Regions from separate parts of the Streptomyces sp. NPDC032126 genome, predicted to be linked through region 2. Evidence: riboswitches for the same ligand, from Rfam matches in the RefSeq annotation. Region 2 holds a riboswitch; the other holds the start of a gene.
What was found. Region 2 has a riboswitch for cobalamin ahead of ACZ5NW_RS17250 (ribonucleoside-diphosphate reductase subunit alpha). Riboswitches for the same ligand answer to the same signal wherever they lie in the genome.
Positions count from the first base shown of each region.

Region 1 (3,399 bases), on a different contig from region 2:
CGCCCCGGCCACCGGTACGAAGGAGTGGTCGCGCAGGGCCCGGGCGATGCGCTCGCTGTCCGCCCGGCGCGCGAAGAAGACGCCCGCGTCCTGTTCCCGGAAAGGCTCCAGGCCCCGGAAGGGGGACGGGCGCAAGGCGGGGTCCAGGCCCAGGAGGTGGGCGGCGGGGATGAGGTAGGCGGTGGTCGCGCCGGCGCCGGTCTCCGCGGCCACCGTCATGCCGGCCACCCCGCCCTGGTCGGTGTCCCACACGGGGCTGCCGCTGAAGCCCTGGCCGATGGGCGGGCCGCCGGGCAGCGGACGGGCCTCCATCGAGGTCCAGCCCTTGCCGACGGGGGCCCGCAATCGGCCGTCGACCCACACCCCGTGGTCGTCGGTGCGCCGCGGGAAGCCGAGGACGCGGAAGGCGTGGTCCCAGACCGCGGCGGAGCCGGCGAAGCGGACCGGGGCGGTGCCGGGGACCGGCTCGGCCAGGGTGAGCAGAGCGATGTCGCCGCCGCCGTCGGGGGTGACCGGCACCCAGTGGGTGACCGCGGCCCGCAGCCGGGCGGAGGGTCGCGTCAACAGGGGGAAGTCGAGGGTGACGGGGTCGGCGGGCGGCGTCGCGGCCGTCTCGTCCGTGCCCAGCGCGCCGGCCACCACGTGCGCGCAGGTGCACAGGGTGCGGTCCGCGACGAGGAAGCCGCTGCCGGTGACCCGGCCGTCCCGGCTCCACAGGCGGGCGATGGCCCGTGGGAGGTCGTCGTCAGGAGGTGCCGTCGGCATCGCGCTGCCCCGGAACCGTCGCCTCGTCCGGACCCGGCCAGTGCATGCTCACGGTGAAGTGCGCCTCCGTCGTGCCCTTCGCGACCACGACGCCCGCCTCGGCGCTGAGCGTGATGCCGAACTCGACGGTCACCGAGCCGGGCGGTCTCGGCAGGGTCCGTGCCCCGTCGAGGACCGCGCCGAGGGCGGGGCGCACCCGGGCGAGGGCCTGCTGGAGGGTCTCGGCCGCGCCGGCCACCACGCCCCCTCGGGAGACGCGCTGGACGCCGGACGGGCCCTCTCCGGTGACCTCCAGAAGGACGATGTGCCCGTCGTCCAGCAGCATTTCACCCACGTACGCCACGTCGTGCCCCTCTCGCACCTGTCACACCCCGTATGAGGGTGTACGCGCCATTGCAGGTGCTCCTGTTCCGCGCGCGCAACCGGATGCGGGCGAGGACCGCCAACACGAGGGGAATTCACCGGGACGCCGTCCGGGTGTGCCGTCCGCCGTGGTAGGGGTGTGGGCTTGTGCACACTCCCCCTGCGCAGGTCAAAGGCAAGTTGACGGCCCTTCCGGGCCCGTGGTGGACTGCCGGGGCCATGTACGGCGGCAGAAGAGGAAGCCGGTGCGAATCCGGCGCGGTCCCGCCACTGTCACCGGGGTAGGAACCCCCGGGAGCCAGGAACTCTCGCCGCCGGTCTCGTCGAACCAGGGCGTGGACACCCTGAGTGAGGACATATCGCCATGCTCGGTGGGCCGTTGACACAGGCTCTGAGGTACTCCGCCGGATCGCTGTCCGACTCCGCGGCCGGCTGAGCCGATGGGTGCCGATCGCGTCTTCGCGTACGGCGCCGCCGCCGGCCTCCTCGGTGACCAGCTGCTCGGCGATCCCCGCCGGGGGCATCCGGTCGCCGCGTTCGGCCGGGCGGCCGCGGCCGTGGAGCGGGTGCTGTGGCGCGACCACCGCGGCTGGGGCGCCCTGCACACCGCCGTGTGCGCCGGTGGCGCCGTCGCCCTGGGTGCCGTCGCCGCGCGCTCCGTACGCCCCTCCGCCGCCGCGTCCGTCGCGCTGACCGCCGCCGCCACCTGGGCGGTCGTGGGCGGTACGTCGCTCGCGCGCGAGGCGCGGGCCGTCGGGCGCGCCCTGGAGGCGGGGGACGTGGCGGCGGCCCGGGCCCGGCTGCCGCATCTGTGCGGGCGGGATCCGCAGGCGCTGGACGCCGACGGGATCGCCCGGGCGGTCGTGGAGTCGGTCGCCGAGAACACCTCCGACGCCGTCGTGGGCGCCCTGGTGTGGGGAGCCGTCGGCGGGGTGCCGGGGCTGCTCGGGTTCCGGGCCGTCAACACGCTCGACGCCATGGTCGGCCACAAGTCGCCCCGCTACCGGCGGTTCGGGTGGGCGTCCGCGCGCCTCGACGACCTCGCCGGATGGCCGGGGGCGCGGCTGACCGCCGTACTCGCCGCCGTGGCCGGGGACGATCCGCGCGGGGCTGTACGGGCGTGGCGGGCGGACGCGGACCGGCATCCGAGCCCCAACGCCGGTCCTGTCGAGGCCTCGTTCGCGGGGGCGCTCGGGGTGCGGCTGGGCGGGACCCTGTCGTACGGCGGGCGGGTGGAGCACCGGCCCGTGCTCAACGGGGAGGCGGGGCGCGCCGTGCGGGTGCCGGACATCGAGCGGGCCGTGCGGCTGTCCCGGCGCGTCGGACTGCTCGCGCTCGGCGCCACCGTCGCCGCGCGCCTGATCGTGAAGGGACGTGGGAAGTGAGCGGGGGTCTTCTCGTCGCCGGCACCACCTCCGACGCAGGCAAGAGCGTCGTGACGGCGGGGATCTGCCGGTGGCTGGTCCGGCAGGGGGTCAAGGTCGCGCCCTTCAAGGCGCAGAACATGTCCCTCAACTCCTTTGTGACGCGGGAGGGTGCGGAGATCGGGCGGGCGCAGGCCATGCAGGCCCAGGCGTGCCGGGTCGAGCCGACGGCGCTGATGAATCCCGTGCTTCTCAAGCCGGGTGGTGAGCAGAGCAGCCAGGTGGTGCTGCTGGGCAAGCCGGTGGGTGAGCTCAGTGCGCGCGGCTACCACGGCGGGCGTCAGCAGAAGCTGCTCGGGACCGTGCTGGAGTGCCTCGCCGAGTTGCGGGGCACGTATGACGCGGTGATCTGTGAGGGGGCGGGCTCGCCGGCCGAGATCAATCTGCGGCGGACCGACATCGTCAACATGGGGATCGCCCGCAACGCCGGGCTTCCGGTGCTGGTGGTCGGTGACATCGATCGCGGTGGGGTCTTCGCCTCCTTCTTCGGGACGGTGGCGCTGCTGTCGCCCGAGGACCAGGCGCTGGTCGCCGGGTTCCTCGTCAACAAGTTCCGGGGGGACGTCTCCCTCCTCGAACCCGGGCTCGACATGCTGCACGGGCTCACCGGGCGGTCCACGTACGGCGTGCTGCCGTTTCGGCACGGGCTCGGGATCGACGAGGAGGACGGGCTGCGGGTGTCGTTGCGCGGGACCGTGCGGGAGTCGAACACCGCCCCGCCCGTCGGCGAGGACGTGCTGCGGGTCGCCGTCTGCGCGATCCCCCTGATGTCCAACTTCACCGACGTGGACGCGCTCGCCGCCGAACCTGGCGTGGTGGTGCGGTTCGTGGACCGGCCGGAGGAGCT
Region 1 covers NZ_JBVIMA010000002.1:67,799-71,197, forward strand. The annotation lists gene ACZ5NW_RS08815 (nSTAND1 domain-containing NTPase) at 1-765, opposite strand, end outside; gene ACZ5NW_RS08820 (CU044_2847 family protein) at 746-1,108, opposite strand; cobalamin riboswitch at 1,316-1,455, shown strand; gene ACZ5NW_RS08825 (cobalamin biosynthesis protein) at 1,569-2,513, shown strand; gene ACZ5NW_RS08830 (cobyric acid synthase) at 2,510-3,399, shown strand, end outside.
Region 1: linked by a shared signal. The riboswitch ahead of ACZ5NW_RS08825 (cobalamin biosynthesis protein) and the one ahead of ACZ5NW_RS17250 (ribonucleoside-diphosphate reductase subunit alpha) in region 2 are both predicted to bind cobalamin.

Region 2 (3,399 bases):
TCGAGGCGATGGTGGCGGTCGGGGCGATGGCGAGCAGCAGGGAGTTGCGCAGGCCGGTGCCGGCGATCCGGGCGCGCAGGGCCGCCCAGCGCTCCGGCCAGGTCAGCTCGACGTCGTAGTGGTCGGGGTGCAGGACACCCTGGGCCGTACGCGTCTTCTCCCAGGCCGGGAGCGGGCCGCTGCGCTCGGCGAGGTCGGCGGACGCCTCGTACGCGGCGAGCATGATCCGCTCCGCGATCCGCGTCGAGAGCGCCTTGGCCTCGGCCGAGTCGAAGGGCAGGCGCAGCTTGAAGAAGACGTCCTGCAGACCCATCGCGCCGAGTCCGACCGGGCGCCACTTGGCGTTGGACCGGCCCGCCTGCTCGGTCGGGTAGAAGTTGATGTCGACCACCCGGTCGAGGAAGGTCACGGCGGTGCGGACCGTCTCGTCGAGCCGCTCCCAGTCGATGTCGCCGTCGACGACGAAGGCGCCGAGGTTGACCGAGCCCAGGTTGCAGACCGCCGTCTCGCCGTCGTCCGTGACCTCCAGGATCTCCGTGCAGAGGTTCGAGGAGTGGACGACATGGCCGGGCAGGGCCGTCTGGTTGGCGGTGCGGTTGGCGGCGTCCTTGAAGGTCATCCAGCCGTTGCCGGTCTGCGCGAGGGTGCGCATCATGCGGCCGTAGAGGTCACGGGCCGGGATGGTCTTCTTGGCGAGACCGGCCGCCTCCGCCTTGCGGTAGGCCGCGTCGAACTCCTCGCCCCACAGGTCGACCAGCTCGGGCACGTCGGAGGGGGAGAACAGGCTCCACTGCTCGTCGGCGTTGACCCGGCGCATGAACTCGTCCGGGATCCAGTGCGCGAGGTTCAGGTTGTGCGTACGGCGGGCGTCCTCACCGGTGTTGTCGCGCAGCTCCAGGAACTCCTCGATGTCGGAGTGCCAGGTCTCCAGGTAGACCGCGGCCGCGCCCTTGCGCCGGCCGCCCTGGTTCACCGCGGCCACCGAGGCGTCCAGGGTCTTCAGGAACGGGACGATGCCGTTGGAGTGGCCGTTGGTGCCGCGGATCAGCGAACCGCGGCTGCGGATCCGGGAGTACGACAGTCCGATGCCGCCGGCGTGCTTGGAGAGGCGGGCGACCTGGTGGTAGCGGTCGTAGATGGAGTCCAGCTCGTCCAGCGGGGAGTCGAGGAGGTAGCAGGACGACATCTGGGGGTGCCGGGTGCCGGAGTTGAACAGCGTGGGGGAGGACGGCAGGTAGTCGAGGCGGCTCATGAGCCCGTAGAGCGCGGCGACTTCGTCGACGGAGCGGGTCGTGTCGTCCTCGGCGAGGCCGCTCGCCACCCGCAGCAGGAAGTGCTGGGGCGTCTCCACGACCTTGCGGGTGAGGGGGTGGCGCAGGAGGTAGCGGCTGTGCAGGGTGCGCAGCCCGAAGTAGCCGAAGCGGTCGTCGGCGGCCGGGTCGATCAGCGCGTCCAGACGGGCCGCGTGCTGTCGTACGAAGTCGGCGGTGCGGTCGGCGACCAGGCCCTCGCGGTGGCCGACGGCGACCGACTCGGTGAAGGACGTGACGCCTTGCGAGGCGGCCTCGGCGGCGATGCCGATGGTGAGGAGCCGGGCGGCCAGCCTGCTGTAGGCGGGGTCCTCGGAGATGAGGCCCGCGGCCGCCTCCGTGGCCAGCTCGCGCAGTTCCGACTCGTCCGCCCGCGCGGAGCGGCCGCGCAGCGCGGCGGCGGCGACCCGGCCGGGGTCGGCGTCGGGGAGGTCGGCGGTCAGCTCGGTCAGGGTCCGCAGAAGGGCGGTACCGGGACCGTCGGTGTCCAGCTGGGTGGCTGAGGCCGGATCGGCTGGCGCGATGGTCACGTGGAGGCTCTCCCTCGCTCGGCAGGGGGGCCAGGGGGAGGGCAGGGGGCGGCACACGAGCGCACGCGGCGTCGCGTCCACCGGCCCACTCCGCGAGGCCCGGACGTCAGGACACCCGGACCGGGACGGTACGGGCGTGCTGTCGGCAGGTCCTCGGACTGACTCCGGCGCGCGGACGCGCACCGGTACACCGTTGCGGGACAGTTCCGGATTCGCACCGGATTCCCCTGCGGCGACAGCGAGCATGAGCATACATCTTGTGCCGGGTCCGGGTAGCACCCCCAGATGTTGTGGCCGCGCCGGTTTCAGAGCGTCAACTGATAGGTGAGGAGAGTGAAGTCGGGGTCCTCCGGGATCGGGTGCCAGTCGCGCTCGGGGACACGGACGAAGCCGAGGCGTTCGTAGATGCGGTGGGCGCTGTGCATCGTCGGCTGGGTCGACAGGACGATTCCCGTGCAGCCGTCCGTGGCTCTGGCCCGGTCGACGCAGGCGCGTACGAGGGCTTCTCCGGCGCCTCTGCCGCGCGCCGCGCCGCCGACGGCCAGCATGCGGATCTCGGCCTCTCCCGCGCGGGCGAGGTCGGCCATGGGGCCCGGGGAGGGGACGTAGGTGACGCCGCCGAGGATGTCCTCGCCCTGGACCGCGACCAGTACGTCGGCGGCCGACGCCCGCTTGGCCACGTCCCTGAGCTCGCCGAGGTACCAGTCGCTGTCGCCGAAGGCGAGGAGGCCGTCCTGGAGGTAGGCCTGGGCGATGATCTCGCCGAGGGCTTCGTACTCGGCCGGGTCCGCTGTCCGGATGACGATGTCCATGCGGGTGAGTGTGCACGACGCGGGTGAGGGTGCACGACCGGTAGAACGCCGACGGGCCGCCGGACATGCCGACGGCCCGCTGATCGCCGTGATCCTCAGTGGGCGGCCCCCGCCGTGGCGGGCGGCAGCTCCGCCTGGACGCCGGGGTCCCCCGCGTCCGCCGTGTAGTCCTCGGGGCTGGTCTCGTCCACGCCCTCCGGGGCCTTCGCCGCCTTCAGGACGAGCGTGAGGACCACCGTCACCGTCAGGTTCAGGACGAACGCCGTCAGACCGATGTAGCCGATCTCGCCGATGCCCGGGATCTCCTTCGACGAGCCGCCGAAGTGCTTCTGCGTCGGGGACGCCACCCCGTACGCGGCGACCGTGCCGTAGATCATGCCGACCGCCCAGCCGGCGAGCAGGGCCCAGCGGTGGAACCAGCGGGTGAACAGGCCGCCCACCAGGGACGGGAAGGTCTGCAGGATCCAGATGCCGCCCAGCAGCTGGAAGTTGATCGCGACGGTCTTGTCCATGGTGAGGACGAAGACCAGGGCACCGACCTTCACCAGGAGCGAGACCAGCTTGGAGACCCGCGTCTCCTGGGCCGGCGTCGCGTCCGGCTTGATGAAGTCCTTGTAGATGTTGCGGGTGAACAGATTCGCCGCCGCGATCGACATGATGGCCGCGGGGACGAGGGCGCCGATGCCGATCGCCGCGAAGGCCACGCCCGCGAACCAGTCCGGGAACATGTCCTCGAACAGCTGCGGG
Region 2 covers NZ_JBVIMA010000004.1:194,248-197,646, forward strand. The annotation lists gene ACZ5NW_RS17250 (ribonucleoside-diphosphate reductase subunit alpha) at 1-1,840, opposite strand, end outside; cobalamin riboswitch at 1,968-2,092, opposite strand; gene ACZ5NW_RS17255 (GNAT family N-acetyltransferase) at 2,146-2,652, opposite strand; gene mctP (monocarboxylate uptake permease MctP) at 2,748-3,399, opposite strand, start outside.